DNA from 4 places in the Micromonospora eburnea genome. Region 1 is predicted to be linked to each of the others. Evidence: riboswitches for the same ligand, from Rfam matches in the RefSeq annotation. Region 1 holds a riboswitch; each other region holds the start of a gene.
What was found. A riboswitch is a leader RNA that binds a small molecule or an ion and turns the genes downstream of it on or off. The one in region 1 is predicted to bind cyclic di-AMP.

Region 1 (5,774 bases):
TCACCACGAAGCCGTTCGCCCACTTCGCCGTCGGTGCCGAGGCCGGGTTGTGGAACCACGCCTTCTGGCCGAGGTACCAGATCGCCGTCCAGTCGCCCTGAACACCGGCGAGGGCGTACGTCTGACCGGCCGAGGCACGGGCGCCGTGGTCGGAGATGTACATGGTGTTCGGCGCGCCGTTCGGCTGCAGCCCCCGGTCGTTGACCAGCGGCGCGTCGATGCTCGGCGCGGTGCGCAGGATGACCGAGGAGGAGCCGCGCAGCGGGCAGGGCTGGATCGGCGGCAGCGGACTCGGGACGCCCGGCGGCTGCCGGTTGCAGCCGGTGAAGGCGGGCTGGTTGCTGGCGTAGTCCGGGTCGATGGTGACCAGGCCGGTGTGCGGGGTCCCGGTGCCCTTGAACGGCGCCTTCATCAGGTCGAAGTAGTGCGACCAGTCCCAGTACGGACCCGGGTCCCAGTGCATCCCGGCCACGTTCCCGGGGAGAATGCCGGGCACGTTGTCGTGGCCCAGGATGTGCTGCCGGTCCAGCGGGATCTGGAAGCGCAGCGCCAGGTGCCGGACCAGCTTGGCCGAGGTGCGGTACATCGCCTCGGTGTACCAGGTGCCATGGCCGGCGAAGCCCTCGTGCTCGATGCCGATGGACTTGGCGTTGACGTACCAGTTGCCGGCGTGCCAGCCCACGTTCTTCGCCTTGATGTGCTGGGCGACGTAGCCGTCCACCGAGCGCAGCGTGTAGTGCCAACCCAGGTAGGTCTTGTCCTGGACCAGCCGCACGCTGGGGCCGAAGTAGCCCTCGGTGTCGTGGATGATGATGTACTCGATCTTTTGCTGGGCCGGCCGGTCGGCGAGGTCGTGGTTGCCGTAGTCGCCGGAGCCGGGGCCGTACTGCTCGTAGGGCGCGGGGATCCACTCGCAGGCGAGGCGGACCGGGCACTCCAGGCCGTCCGGCCGCTCGGCGCGGCGCAGCCCGAGCTTGTGCAGCCCGGACTGGTCCGGCGTCACCGCCGCGGCGGCGAGGGTCACCTGCTGGCCGTCGTCGGTGGTCCGGCTGGCGCCCTGGCTGATCTGGTCGTACACCTCGTCGGCGAAGGCCGCCGCGGCGTCCTCGGTGTCCGCGCCGGAATACCGGGCCACCGCGCCGTACCAGGCCGCCGGGTCGCTGCCGGCGCCGACCGGCCCACCCAGCTCCTCCTGGTACGAGGCGAGCAGCGCCGCGCCGCCCCGGATGTTGGCGACGGCGTCGCTGCGCAGCGTCTCCTTCGACTCGCCGGTGAGCTCGGCGGCGGCGTCGAGGGTCTGTAGCGAGGCCTGCGGCAGCACGTCACCGCTCGGCCGGGCCGCGGTCGCCGGGTCGAGCGCGAGCGGCCGGGAGTCGTCGCCGCGCGGGTCCTCGTCCTCGTCCACGTGGGCGCTGGAGGGCGTCGAGGCGACCTGGGCGGCGTCGGTCAGGTGCATCGGGCCGTAGCCGCCGCTGGTGCTCGGCTGGCCCGGGTGGGTGTCCCAGCGGGACTCCAGGTAGGAGACGCCCAACAGGACGCTCTGCGGCACACCGTACTCCGCCGCCGCGGCGGCGTACTGCTGTTGGCGGTCCGGGTTGTCGGTGGTCGCGCCGGTGAGGGGCGCCGCCGCGGTGGGACCGCTGGTCGCGAGAGCGGTGGCCGCCGCTACGGCGGCGGCCAGCAGTATCCGTCTGCGCGACGGTAGGGCTGAGAGGTGCATCGAACCTCCAGATCGGGATGGGGGTCACTGCGTCCTCACCCTCGCTCCGCGCATGGCTCCTGGTCAATACCTTTCCAGGAAACGGTGTCTCCCGTAAGAAACCTTCACGCACCGCCGGTCGTGGCCGCGAATTCGGATACGGAGTGTCACGGCGTCGTGGGTTGCGGATTGATAACGACGATCTCTACTCTGGTCAGTCGTCGACCGGTAGGTTCACCGCCCAGCCCGGGTGGTGGCGGTCGGACACCGCCGAGTCGCCTCCGGGCGAGCCGGGGACCCAGGTACCTGGGGTGAATCCGCGCCGTGGTGCGGTAGGGCGGCTCCCTTCCCGCCCGAACCCGTCAGCTAACCCGGTAGGCGGTCCAGGAAAGAAGGAGTACGGAGCCCGGTGGCACACCATGCCCCGCGGCGACCGTCGGTCCGGTCGTTCGGCCGGTCGACGGCTGCGCCGCGTATCCGCTGGTCCCGCTTCACCACCGCCCTCGCCGCCCTGGTCGGCGCCGCCGTCGTGCTGACCGGCGGCCCCACGGCGGTGCACGCCGAACCGTCGGTCGCCGAGATCGAGCGCCAGATCGACGAGGACTGGAACAAGCTCGAACCGATCATCGAGCAGGTCAACGCCACCCGCGAGGAGCTTGCCGCCAAGCGCAAGCAGGCCGCCGCGCTGGCCAAGCAGATCGCGCCCTTGCAGGCTCGGGTCGACGAGGCCCTCGGACAGGTCGGCGGGCTCGCCGCCGACGCGTACAAGGGCAACAACATCTCCACGGTCAACGCGCTGCTGGGCAGCCGGTCGCCCGGCGAGATCGTCGACAGCCTCGAGTTGCTCGACCGCTTCGCGCACCGCCAGCAGCAGCAGGTGCAGGCCGTGGCCGAACTGCGCGACCAGTTGGCCGCGAAGAAGAAGCCGCTGGACGACATGGTCGCCCAACTGGCCCGCACCGAGGCTCAGCTCGCGGCCAGGAAGAAGCAGATCGACGCCGAGATCGCCCGGCTGCAGAAGTTGCGGCTCAAGGTGTACGGCAACGGCGGCGGTGGCCCGCTACGCCCGGCGCCCTGCCCCGCCGGCTACCCGGGTGGCCCCGCCGGGGTCGCGGTCAAGTTCGCCTGTGCCCAGATCGGCAAGATCTACGTCTGGGGCGCCGCCGGCCCGGACCACTACGACTGCTCCGGCCTGACCATGGCGGCCTGGGCCAAGGCGGGCGTCTCACTGCCGCACAACGCCCGGCAACAGCACGACGTCACCAAGCGGGTGAGCCGCGACCAGCTACGCCCCGGCGACCTGGTCTTCTACTACGGCGACCTGCACCACGTCGCGATGTACGTCGGCGGTGGCTGGGTGGTGCACGCCTCCCAGTCGGGCAAGCCGATCACGATGAAGCGCGTCGAGGACGGCCAGATCAACAGCTACGGCCGCCCCGGCTGATGTGAAAGGAGGGGCCCCTTCTTAACGCCTGAGGTAGAGGAAGGGGCCCCTGTTAACACCCGGTTGATGCGGTCAGCGGGTCGGCCAGGTGCGCCAGTTCTGCCACGACCGGCTCGGCGTGGGCCCGCGCTGCCCCTGGTAGCGCGAGCCGTAGACCGCCGAGCCGTACGGGTGCTCGGCCGGCGACGAGAGCCGGAAGATGCAGAGCTGGCCGATCTTCATGCCCGGCCAGAGAGTGATCGGCAGGTTCGCCACGTTGGAGAGCTCCAGCGTGACGTGCCCGGAGAAGCCCGGGTCGATGAAACCGGCGGTCGAGTGGGTGAGCAGACCGAGCCGGCCGAGGCTCGACTTGCCCTCCAGCCGCCCGGCGAGCTGGTCGCCGAGCGAGATCACCTCAAGCGTGGAGGCGAGCACGAACTCGCCCGGGTGCAGTACGAACGGCTCGCCCTCGGGCACCTCCACCATCGAGGTCAGGTCGTCCTGCTGCACGGCCGGATCGATGTGGGTGTAGAGGTGGTTGTTGAAGACCCGGAAGAGCCGATCGAGGCGTACGTCGATGCTGGACGGCTGCACCAGCGCGGGCTCGAAGGGCTCCAGCGCGAGCGTGCCCGCCTCGATCTCGGAGGTCAGGTCGCGGTCGGAGAGCAGCATCGGAACACCATAGCGACCGGTACGGGTGACCTGCGTGTCGGACTGCGTACTCGTACACGTGTTCGATAGAATGTCCGCATGGCTTCCTGGTCCGAATTCGCCGCCGACGAGCCCCGACTCGCCGACGAGATCCGCCTTCTCCTGCAGCAGTACGGGCCGGGCTTCGGCTACCTCGCCACGGTCCGGGCCGACGGCGGTCCCCGGGTCCACCCGGTCTCCCCGGTCATCACCGACGAGGGGCTCTACTGCTTCGTGATCGAGTCGCCCAAGCGCCGCGACCTCGAACGCGACGGCCGCTACGCACTGCACTCGTTCCCGCCCGAGGACCGCGACGACGAGGCGTACGTCGCCGGCCGGGCCCGCCCGGTGACCGACCCGGCCACCGTGGCCCGGGTGGCCGCGCACGGCCGGGCCGCGTCACAGGTCGACTGGTGGCTGTTCGAGTTCACCGTCGACGTGGCGATGCTGACCCGGCGTGACCAGGCGACCCAGCTTGGCGCGGGTCGGCCGCAGGTGCGGGTCTGGCTCGATCCGCGGGCGACCGACCCGACGCGGCATTCCGACGTCGCGTCGCCCGAGGTCCGGCGTGGCCGCCACGGGTTCGACACCCGCCGCCCGGCCGCCTGAGCCCGCAACAGCCGGTGCCGGCCCCGTCGTCGGACGGGGCCGGCACCGTTTGCCGTGCTGTGGCTGCTACGCCGCGCGGTAGGCGTTCCACGCGGTCAGCATCCGGCTGGCCTGCCCGGGGGTGAACTCGGACATGCACGAGTCGTAGGTGTAGTCCATGAAGTTGTGGATCGGGTCCGCGCCGGGCGCGGTGCAGGTGTCCCGCCCGGTCGGGCACTGGTAGGCCGGCGACGCCTCGGCGGGGGTGTCGCTGACCTGGTCACCCTGGCCGGAGCAGCCGCCCTGGAAGGTGTGGTAGAGGTTCAGCCAGTGGCCGATCTCGTGGGTGCCCGTGTCGCCCTGGTTGTAGTTGGTGGCGCTGCCGCCCGGCAGTGACTCGTTCAGCGCGACCACGCCGTCCATCTTGTCCAGCGTCTTCTTCGGGAAGGTCGCCCAGCCGAGCAGGTTGTCGCTCAACTCGCCCAGGTACATGTTCAGGGTGTTCTTGCCGCCCTCGCGCAACGTGGTCTTCATGGACCGCTCGGCGGAGGAGCCCGAGACGATCGGATACCAGGACGGGTTGGTGACCCGGTTGATCTTCTGGAGCTGGAAGCTGAAGGCGGTCGGGGCGCCGCCGGTGCCCCCGCTGTAGGCCTGGTTCAGCACGCTGATCTGCTGGGTGATCATCGAGTCCGGGATGTTGCCGCCGGCCCGGGTGCTGTCCCGCTGGATGACGTGGACGACGACCGGGATGGTCACGGTCGCCAGAGGCGCGATCCCGGCGTCGACGCGGAGCCTGGACCGCTCGGCCAGGACGGCGGCGAGATCCGCCTCCCGCTCCCGCACCTGCGCGGCGGTCAGCTCGTTCGGGTCGTGCTTGGCGTGTGCTCCGGCCTTCACCCGGGCGCCCGGGTGGACGTCGGCCGGCTCGGCGCAGCTTCTCGTCGGGGCGGCGGAGAAGGCCGATGCGGCCGGGACGACCCCCACCGCAGCCGTGCTGAGCAGCAGCGCGAGGGTCGTCGACGCGACGCCGGCGGTACGCCGGGTCAGCAGGTTGGGACGGAGTCCCATGGGCCCACCTCTTTCTGGCGGCGTGACAGGGGGTGTGTCACGCCGTGGCTGAGAACGTGGAGCAGACGTTACAGCCGATTGATAAATTTGAAAACGCCCATGGATTGCGGTGGGGAAACCCCTCGCCCGGTCGACGGCATGGTGGTGGCCCAAGATCGTGCCGGGGTGATCTCGCGGGGGCGGGAGGCGCGCCGCGGGGGTACCTGGATGCACGACGGCGGTGACCTCAGGTACAGTGGTGCCGCCTGCGGGTGTAGTTCAATGGCAGAACATCAGCTTCCCAAGCTGACAGTGCGGGTTCGA
Region 2 (5,774 bases), 1.8 Mb from region 1:
AACTGGACGCTGACCCGGGGGCCGACCGGGCGCGCGGTCTTCGGGATCGCGTGCTCCCAGGTGCGTTGGCAGGAGCCGCCCATCACCACCAGGTCGCCGTGGCCGAGCGGGAAACGCAGGCTCGCCCCGCCGCCCCGGGGGCGCAGCAGCAGCGGGCGCGGCGAGCCGAAGGAGACGATGGCGACCATGGTGTCGACGTGCGCCGAGCGGCCCAGGGTGTCGCCGTGCCAGGCCACGCTGTCCCGGCCGTCCCGGTAGAGGCACATCCCGGCGGTGACGAAGGGCTCGCCCAGCTCGGCCGCGTAGTGCCGGGTGAGCGCCGCACGCGCCTCGGTGAGCACCGGGTGGGGCAGCGGCCGGCCGGCGGCGTACCAGCAGAGCAGGCGGGGGACGTCGACCTCGCTGTCGTACATGGTGCGGCGCTCGGCCCGCCAGGGCACGTCGTGCAGCAGCGTGTCGAGCACCGCGTCGGAGCCCCGCACCCAGCCGGGCAGGTGCTCGACCCAGGCGCCCCGGCTCAGCTCGTGCCGACGCAGCCCGCCGGCGAGTGGGCCCAGGGTCGGCCCCTGCGCGGCGAAGTCGAGCATCGAGGGCTGGTACGTGAGGTCGGACACGCCGCCGATCCTACCGCGTGTTCGAACAGGCGTACGAGGACTGGCGGCGGAGGAACCGGAGGCGCGTACGGCGGCGGTCCGCGTCCAGGGGCCCAGGTCGATCGAGTCCGCCACGCGGCGCGGCCCGCGGCTGGGTCGCGCGGCGCGGCCGGTGACCTTCCACCGTGGTCGTCCATCCTGGTCAGTGGCCGGATCCGGGGCGCGCGACACGCCCGGCGGCGGTGCGGTGCGGCGGTATCGGCGGTAGGTTGGAGCCGTGCTTCCGATCGCGCTCACCTGTCCCGTGTGGTGGGTGGCGCGCTGGACGGCCCGCATGCTGGCCAGCCTGGCCGTGTTGGTCGCCTGCTCGCTCGGCGCCACCGCGTTGCCCCTCGGCCCGGCCGCGGCCGCGCAGGCCGCTCCCCGGTTCGCCGTGGACCCCGCCGGGGCCCTGACCCTCCGGACCGGTGCCGCCGTCTCGGCACCGGTCTCCGTGACCCGGCTCGCGCCGCGAGCCGGTGCCGCCGGCTGGTCCGGCGCCGACCAGGCCCGCGTCGCTGATCGGGCCGGCGCTGACCGGATCCGCGTCGCTGATCGGGCCGGCGTTGATCACGACGGCGCCGTCGACCGGGTCGGCGGCGGCGTCGACCGGGCCCGCGCCACTGATCGGGCCGGTAGCGCCGAGCGGCAGGTCGCCCCGGTCGGTGTGCCCGATCCGGTGGTGCCGCGTCGGGCCGTGGCCGTGCCGGTCGACCGGCAGAGTGTCCTGGTCGGGCTGGTCCCGGCGACCGTCGGCTCCCGGGCCCCGCCCGCCCGCTGACGATCCGCGGGCCGCGGCCCGCCCTCGCCGTACCGACCGAACCTCACCCCGCACCCGCCCGACGGCGGCCCGGCGGCGCCCGTTTCCGGTCGCGCCCCGCCCGCGGGCCCGTGCGGACCTCTCCGTCACGTCGTTCCTGTGAGGTGCCCGACCATGCGGCAGACCCTTCTCTACCACTTCCTCAGCAATGTTCCCGTGGCCGCCGCCATCTGGTCGGTCCTGCTCGTGTTCGCGCTGGGCCTGCTGGCCGTGCTGGTCGCCCGGCCGGAGCGGGACGTTGCGGCGGAGGCCGCCCCCGATCCGGCCGCCGAGGAGGCGGTCCGCCGTGCCGACCTGCGCCGGTACGCCGACGAGGTGGCGGTGGCCGCCGCCGGGGCCGCGCAGACCGCTCGCCGGCGCCGCGAGCAGTGGCAGACCGCCCAGGCGGCGGCCGACCGGGCCTGGCGGGCGTACGACGAGGCCGAGGCGGCCGCCCGGCGTCTCGCCGGTGCCGCCGTGCTGCCCGAGCCGCGGACCCTTCGCACGCCGGCCGAGTACGCGGCCCGGGAGCGGTGGCTGCACCACGCCGCGATGGCGGCGCACTGGCGGGGCGACCTGTCGGCCCGCCAACTCGCCGACGTCCTGGCCCACCGCAACGGGTGGGATCCGCGCCGGCACCCGGCCGAGCAGGAGATCGTCCTGGCCCGCGTCGTACGCGACGGCCGGCGGGCCGGCTGGCGGGCTGCCGCCGAGAGGGAGCGGCGGGCCTGGCGCGATGCCGAGCTGGCCGCCGAGGCGGCCCGCGCCCTGGCCGCGGAGGCGTGCGCCGCCGCCGAGGCGCTGCGCCCCGGGCCGGCCCTGGTACGCCGTACCGAGCCGGTGACGGCGGCCCGTGCGGCGGTGCCGGCCGGGCGGCCCGCGCGCTTCCGCCCGGCGCGGGTCGGCTGAATCGTTACCAAAACTCGGTGACCCCGGTCACTGTCTGCCCGGAAACGGTCATCTGGATCAGTGTGGGCGATCGGCTCCCGTAATTCCGGGTTGATCATCCATTCGGTGTCCGATTCTTGCCCGACAGTTCCGGTATAACGGCTCGTCCCATTGAGTTACGTCAGTCGCGAACTGTTCCGGTCGGCGCCGGTAATTCCGATGTTTAAGCAGCTCGGGGCGGTTGGCACGAGGCGGACCCACCGGTAGTGTCGGCGCGTCCGGTGCGGTTTCCGATCGCAGGTGGCGACGCCGCGCCGACCCGCTTAATCGTGATCTTTCACGAACCGGGGACCCAGTGCAACACCGGGGTGAATCCGCGAGCCACGGCCCGCGGTAGGGCGTTACTTCCCGCCCGAATCCGTCAGCTAACCCGGTAGGCGGCCACGGAAGGAGTGCCATCCGCGTGCCCACCTCCCCCCGATCCTCCCCCCGCCTCCACGGCGCCGCGGTGCCCTCGCTCGCCTGACCGGCGACCGAGCTTCCGGCAACCCGCCCCCCGCAGCCCGGCTCACCGGGCGCTTCCCTTTCCCGCGGCCACCCCGCCCGGCGAAGCGCGTGACCCCGTCCGCGCGTCGGGCCGGCGTGCGCTGCTTAGGCCCTCCGTGGAGGAATACGTGAAGCACCACCTGAAGCGTCAGCTGCGGCGCCTCGCGACCGAGCGCCCCTATCAGATCGTCGCCGGCTCCGCGGCGGCTCTCGTGCTCGCCGGCGGTGCCAGCGCCGCGCTGGCCAGCACCGACGAGGCGCCCGCCGGCCAGGAACACACCGCCGCCGTCGCCGAGCTGGCCCCCCGGCTCGGCGAGGTCGCCAGCCGCGGCGAGGCGCGCGTGGCCGCCCCGTCGCCGTCCGACTCGCCGAGCGCGTCACCGTCCGAGTCGCCGAGCGCGTCGGCGTCGCCGAGCAAGACCAAGGCGGACCCGGACGTGACCCGTACGGCGAAGCCGAAGCCCAAGCCGCCGGCGACCAAGATCCTCGACTACAACTACCAGGCGCAGACCGCCTTCTGGAACTGTGGTCCGGCCGCCGTGCGCAACGCGTTGAGCGCCAGCGGCATCGAGACCACCCAGGACGCGATGGCCGCCCCGCTGAGGGCCGGCGTGAACGGCACCAACTCGGCCGAGGACACCACCCGCGGGCTGAACCAGATGGTCAAGGGCAACCCGTACCGGACCCACATGATCCCCGGCCAGGCCGCGACCCCGGCCCAGATGGACCAGCTCCAGGCGGACCTGGTCAAGGCGATCAACGACGGTCGTGGCGTGGTGGTCAACATCGCGGGCTCCGCCACCGACACCAACGGCGGCTGGCACTCGTTCCCGGGCGGCCACTACATCGCCGTGGTCGGCTACAAGAACGACGGCCGGACGGCGCTGATCGCCGACTCGGCGAACCCGGCGCTCCCGTCGTACTGGATCACCACCATCGACCTGGCGAACTGGGCCGCCACCCGCGGCTACTCGGCCTGATCGCATCCCTCCCCCCCCCATCGGGCACCGGCTCCTGCGAGCCGGTGCCCGACCTTGTCTGCGCGGTGTCTTTCGCGGTTGGCCGGTCCGATGCGACACTGCGCCGTATGGCCGACGAGACGGGTAGGCGCCAGCTACTGCTGCTGCACGGCCTGGGCGCCACCGGCGAGGTGTGGCTGCCCTGGGCGCCGCTGCTGGAGCACCGGTGGGCGGGGCGCTGGCTGGCCCCCGACCTGGCCGGTCACGGCTGGTCGCCGCCGCTGTCGGCGTACTCCTTCGAGGCCCTCGGGGAGCGGGTGGTGGCGGGGCTCGGCCCGGTCGCCGACCGGCTCGGCCCCCACGACCGGCTGGTCGTGCTCGGGCACTCGCTCGGCGGGGTGGTGGCGTTGGCGCTCGCCGCGCGGACGCGTCGGCTGCCGGTCGACGCGGTGATCGGGCTCGGCATCAAGGTCGCCTGGTCCCCGGGCGAGCTGGACAAGGCCCGCGAGCTGGCCCAGCGGCCGGTGACCTGGTTCGCCAGCCGGGACGAGGCGGCCCGCCGCTACCTGCGGGTCGCCGGGTTGGCCGGGCTCTTCGCCCCCGACCATCCGGTGGTGGACGCCGGGCTGCGCCAGGAGGACGGCCGCTGGCGGCTGGCCATGGACCCGGCCGCGTTCGCGGTGGGGGAGCCGCGGCTGCCCGCCCTGCTCGCCGCGACCGACGTGCCGGTGCTGCTGGCCCGCGGTGAGCAGGACCCGATGGTGACCGACGCGCAGCTCAAGGAGCTGGGCGTGCCGGTGGTGACCCTGCCGGGGCTCGGCCACAACGCGCACGTCGAGGACCCCGCCGCCGTCCTCGACCTGCTCGCGCCGTACGCGGCGCCCGACCGGCCGTGACCTCGTCGCCTAGCCGGCGGGGCCGGTCAGCGGCCGGGCGGTGACCTTCCGCACGCGAGAAGACCGCCCCGCCGGTGGTGGCGGGGCGGTCAGGAGACGAGGGTGTCTCAGGCGGGGGGCGGCAGCGGCGAGCCGTCCGGCGCGACCGCGTCGGCGCGGCGCGGGGCCGGCGGGGCCCAGCCCGGTTCGAGCTGCCGCCGGGCGGCGTCGAGGAACGCCTCGGCGTACGACTCGGTGGGGAAGTCGCCCAGGTAACGGGTGCGGGTGGCCCAGCGGGCCGCCGCCTTCGGGTCGGTGTCGAGCAGCTCGGTCAACACCTCGTCCACGTTGGACATGTCCCGGTGCAGCACGTAACCCGAGGCGGCGAGGGGGAACCGCGCGACGAAGTCCGCGCCGTCGGCGCCCATGTCGGTGACCGCGTACGGCTTGCCGGAGTAGAGCCAGTCGGAGATGACCCCGGAGACGTCCGAGACCAACGCGTCGGCGCGGTTGACGCACTCGGTCAGGGTCAGCTCCCGGGTGGCCGCCGCGCCCCACAGGTGTGCCCGGCCGGTCGCCGCCTTGTCCGCGGCGAGCAGCTCGGTGAGCCGCGCCAGCTGCCGTGCCGAGGCCGGGTTCTGCGCGGTGTACGGGTGGTGCCGAAGGATCACCGTGGCGCCCCGGTCCAGCAGCCGGCGGAGCACGGTCTCGGCCACCGGCAGCGAGCAGTAGTTCGCGTCGGCGTGGTGCCCCGTCCAGGTGGGGGTGTAGAGCACGGTCGGCTGCGCCAGGCCGGCGACCGGCTCGCGGCGTACCTCGATCGCCTCCACCTGGGGCCGGCCGACCACGACGAACTTCTCGGCGGGGATCTCCACGCCGGCCCGGGCGTACCGGTCGATCGCCGCCTGGCCGGCCACGAAGATCTTGTCGAAGATCGCCGAGACCGGGTTGGCGCTCGGCGCCTTGTCGCTGTCGCCGTGGTGCAGCTGCACATGGGTGAGGTGGGAGAAGCGGATGCAGTGGCTGTTCTTCGCGCCGTGGTTGACGTAGAAGGCCGCCCGCAGGCTGGGGACCA
Region 3 (5,774 bases), 5.6 Mb from region 1:
CGAACAGCGACATCTCGACCGGGTGTACGCCCGCCTGGCGGAGCTGCGCCGGTCGGCCGCCGAGGCCGAGCGGGAGGGCTACCGGCTGGCCCGGGTCGGCAACTTCGGCGCGCTGGTGGAGCGGGACGCGATGGTCTTCCACGCCGCGCAGCGCCGGCACGTGCTGGACGCCGAGCATGAGGGGCTGGTTTTCGGCCGGCTCGACCTGCGTACCGGGCAGGTGCTGCATGTGGGCCGGCTCGGCGTACGCGGGGAGGACGCCGAGACGCTGGTGGTCGACTGGCGGGCGCCGGCCGCCGCCGCCTTCTACCGGGCCACCCCGGCCGACCCGATGGGCGTGGTACGCCGGCGCACCATCCAGTCGTCAGCGGAGCGGGTCACCCGGATCGAGGACGACCTGCTGGACCCGGAGGCGGCACCGCCGGACCTGGCGGTGGTCGGCGACGGGGCGCTGCTGGCCACGCTGTCCCGGGCCACCGGGCGGGGCATGCGGGACATCGTCGCCACCATCCAGCGGGAGCAGGACGAGGCGATCCGCTCCCCCGGCTCGGGGGTCACGATCGTCTCCGGCGGTCCGGGCACCGGCAAGACGGCGGTGGCGCTGCACCGGGCCGCGTACCTGCTCTACTCCGACCGCGCCCGGTACGCCGGCGGCGGCATCCTGGTGGTCGGCCCGTCCGGCGTGTTCGTCGAGTACATCGCCTCGGTGCTGCCCTCGCTCGGCGAGGAGACCGCCACCCTGCACTCGCTCGGCTCGCTCTTCCCGGGCATGTCGTCGACCCGGACCGACCCGCCGGAGGTGGCGGCGGTGAAGGGGTCGCTGCGGATGCGCCGGGTGCTGGAACGCGCGGTCCGGGACGCCGCGCCGGACTCCCCCACCGAGCTGCGCCTGCTCTACCGGGGCGAGCTGCTCCGGCTGGGCCGGGCCGAGCTGGACGCGATCCGGGACCGGGCCCTGCCGCGCGGCGCGCGCCGCAACGAGGTGCGCCGGGTCGGCTTCGACGCCGTCCTCGCCGCCCTGTACGCGCAGGCCCGTGGGTTGCGGATCGGCCGGCTGCCGGAGCAGCCCGTGTTCGAGGACGAGATCATCGACCGGCCGGAGTTCCGGGAGTTCCTCAAGGCGTGGTGGCCCCGGTTGCACCCGCGGCATGTGCTCGGTTGGCTGGCCCGCCCCGAGCGGCTGCGCCGGTACGCGGGCGGCGTGCTCGCGGCCAACGAGATCCGGCTGCTGACCGAGGCGTACCGGACGCTGGACGTCGAGGGGCTGACCATCGCCGACATCGCCCTGCTGGACGAGCTGGACGCGCTGCTCGGCAAGCCGGTGCAGCGGGCGAGGCCGAAGCGCGATCCGTTCCGGCTCGCCGGGGGCGTCCGGGAGCTGAGCACGTTCGCGGACCGGCAGCGGGCGGCCCGGGCCGCCGCCCGGGAGCGGCCGGAGGACTACCGCGACTACGCCCACGTGGTGGTCGACGAGGCGCAGGACGTCTCGCCGATGCAGTGGCGCATGATCGGCCGGCGCGGCCGGCTGGCCTCCTGGACGGTGGTGGGCGACCCGGCGCAGACGGCCTGGACGGGCGATCCGGAGGAGCTGACCCGGGCCCGCGACCAGGCGCTGGGGCGGCGGCGCCGGCACCGGTACGAGCTGACCACCAACTATCGCAACTCGGCCGAGATCTTCGCGGTGGCGGCGGCGGAGATCCGCCGACGCTACCCGGACCTGGCGCTGCCGACCGCGGTGCGCTCCACCGGGGTGCCGCCGGTCGAGCGGACCGTGCCCGCCGCCGAGCTGCCCGCCGCGACCGTCGCGGCGACCGAGACGCTGCTGGCCGAGGTCGAGGGGACGGTCGGCGTGATCACGCCGGTGCCGCGCCGGGACGAGGTCGCCGGCTGGCTGGGCGACCTGGGCGGCGGCCGGCTCCAGGTGGTGACCAGCCTTCAGGCCAAGGGCATGGAGTACGACGGGGTGGTGCTGGTGGCGCCGAGCGAGATCCGGGCCGATCCCGGGTCGGGCGTACGGACGCTCTACGTGGCGCTGTCCCGGGCCACCCAGCGCCTCACCACCCTCGACCCGGCGCGCTGACGGCGCCTGCGATCGCGGCGGACCCTGAGCTGGCCCACCTCAGGCGTTCACTTGCATACATAGCGATGTGAGCATAGATTAGGCGCGAGCGAGGTGCGGGACGAAAGGGTGTGGGCGTGGGCGCAGGTCATGACCACAGCGGCGGGATCACCAACGCCGCGCACCGCCACCGGGGTCGACTCTGGGCCGCGTTCGGGCTGCTCAGCGCCCTGATGGTGGTCGAGGCGGTGACCGCGTTCGCCACCGGCTCGCTGGCCCTGCTCTCGGATGCCGGGCACATGTTCACCGACGTGCTCGGCATCGGCATGGCGCTCGCCGCGATCACCGCCACCCGACGCGCCAACACCGATCCGCAGCGCACCTTCGGGCTCTACCGGCTGGAGGTGCTGGCCGCGCTCGCCAACGCGGTCCTGCTCGGCGCGGTCGCCGCCTACGTGCTCGTCGAGGCCGTACGCCGGTTCGGCGAACCGCCGGAGGTGCTCGCCGGGCCGATGCTGGCCGTGGCGGTGCTCGGCCTGCTCGCCAACCTCGTCGCGTTCGCGCTGCTGCGGGCCGGCGCGCAGGAGAGCATCAACCTGCGCGGGGCGTACCTGGAGGTGCTCGGCGACCTGCTGGGCTCGCTCGGCGTGATCGCCGCCGCGCTGGTCATCACGTTCACCGACTGGTGGTGGGCCGACCCGCTGGTCGCCGTCGCGATCGGCCTGTTCATCCTGCCGCGGACCTGGCGGCTCGGCCGGGCGGCGGTCCGCATCCTGGTGCAGGTCGCGCCGGAACACCTCCAGGTGACCGCGGTGCACGACCGGCTGGCCGCGGTGCCCGGCGTCGCCGAGGTGCACGACCTGCACGTCTGGACGCTCACCTCCGGCATGGACGTGGCGTCGGCGCACCTGACCACGGCCCCCGACGCCGAGGTGAGCGAGGTGCTCGCCGCGGCCCGGGCCGCGCTGCACGAGGACTTCCGGATCGATCACGCCACGTTGCAGATCGAACCCGGAGCGTCGGCCGGAACGTGTGGACCGGCGGAGTGGTAATTAGGGCAAACTTAAATCCAAGTGGCTATTGTGCATTCATGCCGGCTTTAATCCGATTCCCAGCCCTCGTCCGGCGGGTCCCGGCCGGTAGGCTCAGTCGCGGTCTCCGCAGGCGGCACAGCACGTCGCCGGTGGTGGCCGTCGCCTAATCGCCGCAGCTCGGCGAGCCGGGGAACCACCTTCCTGGGGTGCATCCGCGTCAGCGGTAGGGATCTTCCGTCCCGAACCCGTCAGCTAACCCGGTCGGCGGTTGACGGAAGGACAGCTGGAATGCCATCTGCACGACGGACGGCCGCCCGGTTGGCGGCCCTGCTCGTCGCGGCGCTCGCCCTCGGCGTCGCGACCGCGCCGGTCTCCCCCGCCTCGGCCGCCCCGACCGGGCTGCTCGCCGCCGCGCCCGGCGACGACGAGGGCGGCACCGCGGCGCTACGCGCCCAGCTCGACGCGGCGAGCAAGGGCTGGCTGGACGCGCGGGCGGCGTTGAACCGCTCGGTGAAGCGGCAGCAGCAGCTCACCGCCCAACTCAAGACGATCAACGCGGAGCTGGGCGTACGCGACGCCAAGGTCGGCGAGATCGCCGCGGTCGCGTACCGGGCCGGGCGACTCGGCACCGCCGGGGCGCTGCTCAACAGCGGCAGCCCGCAGAGCTTCATGGACCGCGCCGCCACCCTGCAACAGGTCGCCGCGCAGGAGGACCGCGCGCTGCGCGACCTGATCGACACCCGGGACCAGGCCACCCGTACCCAGGCGGCGTTGACCGGCGAGATCCAGGAGCAGCGCCGGCAGGTCACGGTGATGGCCAAGCGCAAGGAACAGGCGGAACGCGCGCTCGAGGTGGCCAACAAACGGGCCGCCACCACCACCGCCAGTGGCGGCAGCGTGCAGGGCACGTCCCGCGCCAACGCCACCCCGGCCCCGCGCAACGCCGACGGTTCCTGGCCGGCGGAGTCGTGCAGCGTCAACGACCCGACCCCGGCCAACGGCTGCATCACCCCGCGTACCCTGCACGCGCTCCAGCAGGCCAAGGCCGCCGGGTTCACCCGGTACGTCTCCTGCTACCGGCCCAGCGGCTCCGGCGAACACCCCAAGGGCCGCGCCTGCGACTTCGCCGCCCAGAAGGACGGCTTCGGCGGGGTGGCCACCGGCGGCGACAAGACGTACGGCAACAACCTGGCCGCGTACTTCATCCGCAACGCCGACCCGCTCGCCGTGCTCTACGTGATCTGGTACAAGCAGATCTGGCTGCCCAGCAGCGGGTGGAAGGCGTACAGCGGCGGCAACGGCGACCCGTCCAGTGACCACACCAACCACGTGCACCTGTCGGTGTACTGACCACCCCGGGCCGGCTACGCCCGGGGACGTACGGCGGATGTCGTCGTACGGGTCACGACAGCGGGGCGGCGACGGTCGAGCATCGAGGGCATGAGCCGACTCTCTCCCACCGGACGCAAGGCCCTGCTCACCCTGCACCTGGTCACCTCGCTCAGCTGGCTCGGCGCCGACCTGGTGCTGCTCGCGCTGGGGGTGGCCGGACTGCGCGGGGCCGACGCCGAGGTGGTCTACCCGGCCGCGGGCCTGCTGGTCACCTGGCTCTTCGCCCCGCTGAGCGTGCTGGTCTGGCTGGTCGGGCTGGCCAGCGCGCTGCTCACCCCGTGGGGCCTGCTGCGCTGGCGCTGGGTGCTGGTGAAGTTCGCGATCACCACGGCGATGCTGGGGTTGGTGCTGCTGCTGCTCGCCCCGACGGTGCGCCGGATCGCCGAACTGGGGACGGACCTCACCACCCGGGACCGGCTGGACCTGATCATCCCGCCGACGGTCTCCACCACCCTGTTGATCGTCATGACCGTGCTGTCCACCTACAAGCCATGGGGACGCCTGCGCCCGGCCGCCCCGGTGGCCCGCCGACCGGGTGATCGTGCTCGGTCAAGGATGTAGTGACCCGGAACCTCCGACGGAGGCCACTACCTCCCGGATCGAGCACGATCTCGCGGCGGGCGCGCGGGTGGGCACAGCACGCGGGGCGGACGGCGGGCGGCGGCCCTGACTCAGCCGGCCTGCTCCTCGAGGGTGGCGCCGAGCCGGCTGGCGAGGCCGAGGTGGGCCGCCCGGGCCTGCCGGAAGGCGTACCCGAAGAGCGGCGCCGGGGCGGAGAGGGTGATCTCGACGTCGATGCGCACCACGCCGCCCGGCTCGTCCCGCAGCCGGGTGTGATTACGGACCGTGGTGGCCGGCTGCTGGCGGGCCACCGTCACCACCTCGTCCTCGGTGGCGACCAGCACGTCCGCCTGGTAGGTGACCGGGAAGTGCAGCGGACCCAGCTCCAGCCGATCGGTGATCGCATAGCTGGCCAGCGCGCCGGGCCGGGGCGGCAACTGACGGACCCGGACGATCAGCGGATGCAGCTCGCCCTGGCGGGTCAGGTCGCTGAGCAGGGCGACCGCGTCCGCCCGGGCGCAGCGGGCCTGCACGGTGTAGCTGAAAGTGTCGCTGCTGAGCACGCCGTACCCCCTTGCCCGTCGGCGTCCGCATGATCGTCCCGTAACCGGGGCCGGCTGGCAACGGGCGGCACGGAGCCCCGGCCCGCTCAGGCGCCGGGCAGCACCTGGGGGGTGCTGCCGGCGAAGTATGGCTCGGGTGCGCCGAAGAGGCCCAGCAGGCCGGTG
Region 4 (5,774 bases), 430 kb from region 1:
AGGACGCCGGCCACCGGGCCGCGGTCGCCGACGGCCAGCACCCCTTCGCGGTGATTGTCGGCTGCTCCGACTCCCGGCTCGCTGCCGAGATCATCTTCGACCGTGGCCTCGGAGACGTCTTCGTGGTGCGGACCGCCGGCCACACCGTCGGCCCCGAGGTGCTCGGCAGCGTCGAGTACGCGGTCACCGTGCTCGGCGTACCGCTGGTCGTGGTGCTCGGGCACGACTCCTGCGGGGCGGTGCAGGCCGCCCGCGAAGCGGTCGCCACCGGCACCTCCCCGGCCGGGCACCTGGGGGCGGTGGTCGAGGCCGTCGTGCCCAGCCTGCGCCGGGCCGCCCGGCAGGGCATCGAGGACGTGGACGGGATCGTCGACATCCACATCGCGCAGACCGTGGAGGCGCTGCTGGCCCGGTCCGCCGTGCTCGCCGACCTGGTGGCCGTCGGCCGGTGCGGGGTGGTCGGCATGTCGTACCGGCTCAGCGCGGGCGAGGTGCGGACGGTGGCCGAGGTGCCGGCGGGCACGCCGACCACGACGGTGGTCTGACGCGCCCCTCGGCGTACGACGGCTAGAGCAGCGACATGTGGACGTGGTCGGTGTGGTTGGAGGGGCCGCTGTAGGACTTCCAACCGGTCGCCGGGAACCAGATCTGCCGGTTCCAGATCACGTAGTAGATGCCCAGCCGATCGGCGTTGCGGATGAGGAAGGCGGCGAGGTTGTTGCCGTACATCCGGGTGTCGTTGTTGTGCCAGGGCGCGAAGCCGCTGTTCTGCAACGACCAGTCGCAGGCCCGACCCTTCGGATGCTCCCACGGCCCACCAGGCCGGTAGCAGCCGGCGAAGCGGTTGAAGCCGGCCCGCCGGACCTCCTTGTAGGCGTGCAGGGTGCGCGGGGTGATACAGCCCGAGGTGGTGGGGTCGTCCGCGCTGCACGACTCGGGCTTCCAGCCGCCGTCGGCGGTGCGACCGGGACCGATCCGGGCCACCGGCGAGGTGGCCGAGACCAGACCGCCGGTGAAGCCCTTCCCGCCGACCAGCGCCAACGCCTTCTCCGCCGCGACCTTCTCCCGCGCCATCGCGTTCTTCTGCTTCTCCTGCTCGCGCACCTCGGCGTCGAGCGCGAGCTTGGCCTGCTCCGCACGGGTCTTCGCCGCGTTGATCGCCGCCAGCCGCTGCCCGTTGACCAGGTTCAGCTCGTCCAGGGCGGCGGCCCGCTGGACGAACGAGTCGGGCGAGTTGCTCTCCAGCAGCACGGCCACCGCACCGATCCGGCCGGTGCGGTACGACTGCGCGGCGACCTGGCCGACCTGTGGGCGCAGCGCGTCGAGTTCGGCCTGCGCGGCGCGTACCTCGATGGCCAGTTGGAGTTGGCGCTTCTTCGACTTCTCCAGCTTCGCCTTGGCCTGGAGGTAGGCGCGGTTCGTGGCGTCGATGACGTCCGTGATGAGCGGAGGATCGTTGTCCTCCTCGTGCCCCGAGGGGGTGGGGTTGGTCGGCGCGGCCAGCGCCGGGGCCGGCCCGGCGACGATGGCGAACGCGGCGAGTACGGCCACCACGGGTGTCAACCAGTGGCGCAGGGGTGCCGTCACAGTGTTCCCTTCCGTCGACCGCCGACCGGGTTAGCTGCCGGGTTCGGGGCGGAAGTGGCCCCTACCGCTGACGCGGATTCACCCCTCGTACCTGGTTCCCCGGCTCGCCGTCGGGCGATTGGGCGGCGGCACCGCAGGCGCCGCTGCGCGCCTTCGGCGGTGACCGGCAGCGACGTTACCTGAGAGTCCCCGCGGCGATCTACGTCCGGAAGCCGACCAATAGTGCGATTTCGTCGTCGCCCTGCGTGACCGGCGTCGCGTTTGGAACCCGTGATCACGCTGTGGAGTCTCGCCATGCGTCCTCCGTGTTCCCCTGCGGCCCGCGCCGCCCCGCGACCGCCCCGCCGAGCGCCGCCAGGGCGTCGTCCCGCTCCGCCGGTGGCCGGGAGGCGGGCCGCTCCGGCGGTTCGGTCTCCGACCCGGCGCGCCGGCCGGCGGCGGTGACCACCGCGGCCAGCCCGGTGGTCAGCGGTACGGCGGCGATCAGGCCGAGCGTGGCCACGATGCTACGGACGATCTCCTGGGCCAGGAACTCGCTGGTCAGGATCTGACTCAGCGGGCGTGAGTCGGCGACGAGCAGGAGCAGCAGCGGCAGCGAAGCGCCCGCGTACGCCAGCACGATCGTGTTGACCGTGGAGGCGATGTGCGCGCGGCCCACCCGGGTGGCCGCCCGGTAGAGCTGGATCCGGGACAGCCCCGGGTTCGCGTACGCCAGCTCGGTGACCGTGGCGGCCTGGGTGACGGTGACGTCGTCCAGCACACCGAGCGAGCCGATGATGATGCCGGCCAGAAGCAACCCGTGCAGGTCGACGTCGCTCTGGAACATCGACAGGGTGGTGGCGTCCTCGCTGCCGAAGCCGGTCAGGTGGGTGGCCGCGGTGGCCAGGGCGCCGAGGACGCCGGTCAGCACCAGGCTGCCCAGGGTGCCGAGCACCGCCACCGAGGTCTGCGCGGAGATCCCGTGGGTCAGGTAGAGCACCACGAACATGATCAGCGCGGACCCGACGATCGCCACCAGCAGGGGCGGCTGGCCGCCGGCGATCCCGGGCAGCACGAAACCGAGCAGGACGGCGAAGCTCGCCACCAGGCCGCCCAGCGCGGCCAACCCGCGCCAGCGGCCGAACGCGACGATGGCGACGGCGAAGAGCACGGCGAGCCAGGCCAGTGGCGCGCCGCGCTGGTGTTCGGCGATCTGGTAGCTCTTCGTCGCCGGGTCGGCCGGGTCCGCCAACTCGACCAGCACGACCGCGTCGCCCACCTCGACCCGGGGCGCGCCGGGGCCGGCCGGGACGGGTGCCTCGACCTGCCGTCCGGCGTCCGGGCCCTGCTCGGCGGCGACGGTGACCGTACCGCAGGGGCCGGTGGAGCCCCCCGGGTCGCCCTCCGGCGTCTCCGGTGCCGGTGGGCAGGGTTCGGTCACCACCCGGGTCACCGTGCCGTGGTAGCGCGGCACGTCCGCGCTGCCCGCCGGCTCCCGGGTGTCCCGTGGCCAGAGCACGAGCGCGGCGACCACGGTGACCAGGAACAGCGGCACCACCGTCGCGACGAGGATCCGTCGTACGCCGGGCGGGGCGGACGGAGCGGGACGGGTGTGGTCGGCGCCCATGGCGAAACTCCCAACGATTCACAGCCGGAGACGTGTCGCCGGGCTGGTCGGTTCACCGGGCCGGCGGAGGCGCACGGGGGCGGCGGCGCCAGTCATCGCGGGGAATGGTAGCCAGGCCGGCCCGGAGCGACCCGATCGACGGGTTCCCCGCGGCCGGCCCGGCCGCACCGGTTAGCGTGGTCGACGTGCGTACGAAGGCGGCGCCGATGACCGGGCGGATGGCCCGGCTCCTGCTGCTGCTCTGCACGCTGGTCGGGTTGGCCGCCATGCACACCCTCGGCCACGGCGCACATGGTCCCGCCGGTCGGTCCGGCGGGCACGACAGCGGGCACCACCCGGCCGTCGCCGCGCTGGCCGCGGTCGAGACCTGCCCGGGTGACGGCTGCCACGCGGGCGTGCTGCCGCTACGTGACCTCGGCGGCGACCCGTCCGGATGGAGCGTGTGCCTGGCGGTCCTCGGCGCGTTCGCGGTGGCGCTGCTGGTCACCGTGCTGCTACGGGCCGCGTCGCGGCTCGCCGGGCCGGGCCTCGGCCGCCCGCACCGGGCCACCCGTGGGCCGCGCGCCCCGCCGCTCCGGCCGTACGGGCTGCGCCTGGCGGCGGTGTCGGTGCTGCGCAGATAGGACGCCCCGGCGCGGGTGGACCGGACGAAAACCGGTGACCCGCGTCCGCCGTCCGCTGCGTACCTTCCGACACCGAAAGGCCCAACCGTGTTCACTCGTACCCTCGTGCGCCGGACCGCCCTGGCCGGCGCGACCGCCGTCGCGGCTCTCGCACTAGCCGCCTGCGGCGGCACCGATCATTCGACCACCCACCCCGGCACCGGCTCGGCGGGCAGCGGCTCGCCCTCCGCCGGGGCCTCGTTCGGCGACGCCGACGCGATGTTCGCCCAGATGATGATTCCGCACCACCGGCAGGCCGTGGAGATGGCCGCGCTGGCCGAGGGGCGGGCCGCCGACCCCGAGGTGAAGAAGTTGGCCGAGCAGATCAGGGCGGCCCAGGCACCGGAGATCGCCACCATGACCGGCTGGCTCGCCGCCTGGGGCCGGCCGGTCCCGTCGGCGAGCGCCGGCCACGGGATGCCGGAGATGGATCACGGCATGCCGGGGATGATGTCCGCCGCCGACATGGCGAAGCTGACGGCGTCCTCGGGCGCCGACTTCGACCGGCAGTTCCTGGCCATGATGATCGCCCACCACGAGGGCGCGATCAGGATGGCGGAGGACGAGCTGGCCCGGGGAGCCGACCCGGAGGCCCGGGCGCTCGCCCAGCGGATCGTCGACACCCAGCGGGCCGAGATCGACGCGATGCGGAAGCGGCTCGACCGCCGCTGACCCGCCACCGCCGTTCTCGCGCCGTGCCGCGCCGCGCCTCGCAAGATCGTGCAGAACCATGGATCGAGTGGTGTCAGACCTGCTCCGATGCCACTACTTCCTGAATCGAGTACGACCTTGCGAGGCTGCGTCGGGCCGGAGGGATCGGCTCAGCCGCGCTTCATCAGCCGGCCGACGGCGGCCATCATCTCGGTGGCCATCTCGTCGGCGCGGCCCTCGGCGGCGCCCTCGTGCATGCAGTGGCGGGCGTGCCCGTCGAGCAGGCCGAGGCCGACCTTGTCGAGGGCGGCCTGGATGGCGGAGATCTGGGTCAGCACGTCGATGCAGTAGCGGTCGTCCTCGACCATCTTCTCGATGCCGCGGACCTGGCCCTCGATGCGGCGGAGCCGCGCGAGCAGCTGGTCCTTGCTGGCGGTGTAGCCCCGGGTCGGGGTCGTCGGTGCGGTCATGAAATCCAGGATAGCGTACCCCTCGGGGGTATGCTATCTTCTCCATGGCCGATACCCCCACCGGGTAACGGTAACGGGAGAGTGGCAGTCGCCTCGGGTTGAATTACCCCTAGGGGGTATAAGGTCGGAGGCGGTGGGAAGGGAGATTCGCCATGGTCACCACCACGTACCAGGTGCAGGGCATGACCTGCGGGCACTGTGTCAACTCGGTCAGCACCGAGGTGGGCGCGATCCCGGGCGTCAGCGACGTCCAGGTCGACCTGGCCTCCGGCCAGGTCACCGTCACCAGTGAGAGCCCGTTGGACACGGACACCGTCCGCGCCGCCGTGGACGAGGCCGGATACGACCTCGTCGGGGCGTGACGGGTCCGCCAGACCCGAAGAAACCGAGGTAACACCATGAACACGGCGACGAAGCTGAGCGGCTTCACCCTCGGCCTCGCGGCGGTGTTCGGCACGGCGTACGGGGTCGGCCAGCTGACCGGCCCCGTCACCCCGGCCGCCGAGACCCGCCACGACGGCACCGACGCCGGCCACACCGAGGCCGCCCACCCCGGCGACGGTCACGCAGCCGGCGCCACCGACCACCTGCCCGGCGGGCTGCTCGTCTCCGACCGCGGCTACACCCTGCAACCGGTGGCCGCCCCCACCGGCGAGTTCGCCTTCCGGATCACCGGGCCCGACGGTCAGCCGGTCACCCGCTACGACGTGGCGCACGACAAGAGCATGCACCTGATCGTCGCCCGCCGCGACCTCTCCGGCTTCCGGCACGTGCACCCGGAGCTGGCCACCGACGGCA

Region 2: linked by a shared signal. The riboswitch ahead of GA0070604_RS08635 (C39 family peptidase) and the one ahead of GA0070604_RS00180 (C40 family peptidase) in region 1 are both predicted to bind cyclic di-AMP.
Region 3: linked by a shared signal. The riboswitch ahead of GA0070604_RS24075 (coiled-coil domain-containing protein) and the one ahead of GA0070604_RS00180 (C40 family peptidase) in region 1 are both predicted to bind cyclic di-AMP.
Region 4: linked by a shared signal. The riboswitch ahead of GA0070604_RS02335 (coiled-coil domain-containing protein) and the one ahead of GA0070604_RS00180 (C40 family peptidase) in region 1 are both predicted to bind cyclic di-AMP.

The regions. Positions count from the first base shown of each region.
Region 1 covers NZ_FMHY01000002.1:8,358-14,131, forward strand. Annotated here, with positions in the region: gene GA0070604_RS00175 (N-acetylmuramoyl-L-alanine amidase) at 1-1,720, opposite strand, end outside; cyclic di-AMP (ydaO/yuaA leader) riboswitch at 1,958-2,095, shown strand; gene GA0070604_RS00180 (C40 family peptidase) at 2,109-3,143, shown strand; gene dcd (dCTP deaminase) at 3,216-3,794, opposite strand; gene GA0070604_RS00190 (pyridoxamine 5'-phosphate oxidase family protein) at 3,873-4,421, shown strand; gene GA0070604_RS00195 (zinc metalloprotease) at 4,488-5,471, opposite strand; tRNA gene GA0070604_RS00200 (tRNA-Gly) at 5,719-5,774, shown strand, end outside.
Region 2 covers NZ_FMHY01000002.1:1,813,031-1,818,804, forward strand. Annotated here, with positions in the region: gene GA0070604_RS08620 (alpha-ketoglutarate-dependent dioxygenase AlkB) at 1-614, opposite strand, end outside; gene GA0070604_RS08625 (hypothetical protein) at 871-1,413, shown strand; gene GA0070604_RS08630 (hypothetical protein) at 1,567-2,340, shown strand; cyclic di-AMP (ydaO/yuaA leader) riboswitch at 2,630-2,774, shown strand; gene GA0070604_RS08635 (C39 family peptidase) at 2,982-3,845, shown strand; gene GA0070604_RS08640 (alpha/beta fold hydrolase) at 3,953-4,720, shown strand; gene GA0070604_RS08645 (CDP-glycerol glycerophosphotransferase family protein) at 4,828-5,774, opposite strand, start outside.
Region 3 covers NZ_FMHY01000002.1:5,577,170-5,582,943, forward strand. Annotated here, with positions in the region: gene GA0070604_RS24065 (HelD family protein) at 1-2,080, shown strand, start outside; gene GA0070604_RS24070 (cation diffusion facilitator family transporter) at 2,197-3,111, shown strand; cyclic di-AMP (ydaO/yuaA leader) riboswitch at 3,244-3,375, shown strand; gene GA0070604_RS24075 (coiled-coil domain-containing protein) at 3,382-4,443, shown strand; gene GA0070604_RS24080 (hypothetical protein) at 4,534-5,046, shown strand; gene GA0070604_RS24085 (SRPBCC family protein) at 5,157-5,609, opposite strand; gene GA0070604_RS24090 (STAS domain-containing protein) at 5,696-5,774, opposite strand, start outside.
Region 4 covers NZ_FMHY01000002.1:442,450-448,223, forward strand. Annotated here, with positions in the region: gene GA0070604_RS02330 (carbonic anhydrase) at 1-545, shown strand, start outside; gene GA0070604_RS02335 (coiled-coil domain-containing protein) at 568-1,587, opposite strand; cyclic di-AMP (ydaO/yuaA leader) riboswitch at 1,592-1,722, opposite strand; gene GA0070604_RS02340 (YibE/F family protein) at 1,862-3,193, opposite strand; gene GA0070604_RS02345 (DUF6153 family protein) at 3,379-3,816, shown strand; gene GA0070604_RS02350 (DUF305 domain-containing protein) at 3,904-4,527, shown strand; gene GA0070604_RS02355 (metal-sensitive transcriptional regulator) at 4,677-4,976, opposite strand; gene GA0070604_RS02360 (heavy-metal-associated domain-containing protein) at 5,129-5,338, shown strand; gene GA0070604_RS02365 (hypothetical protein) at 5,375-5,774, shown strand, end outside.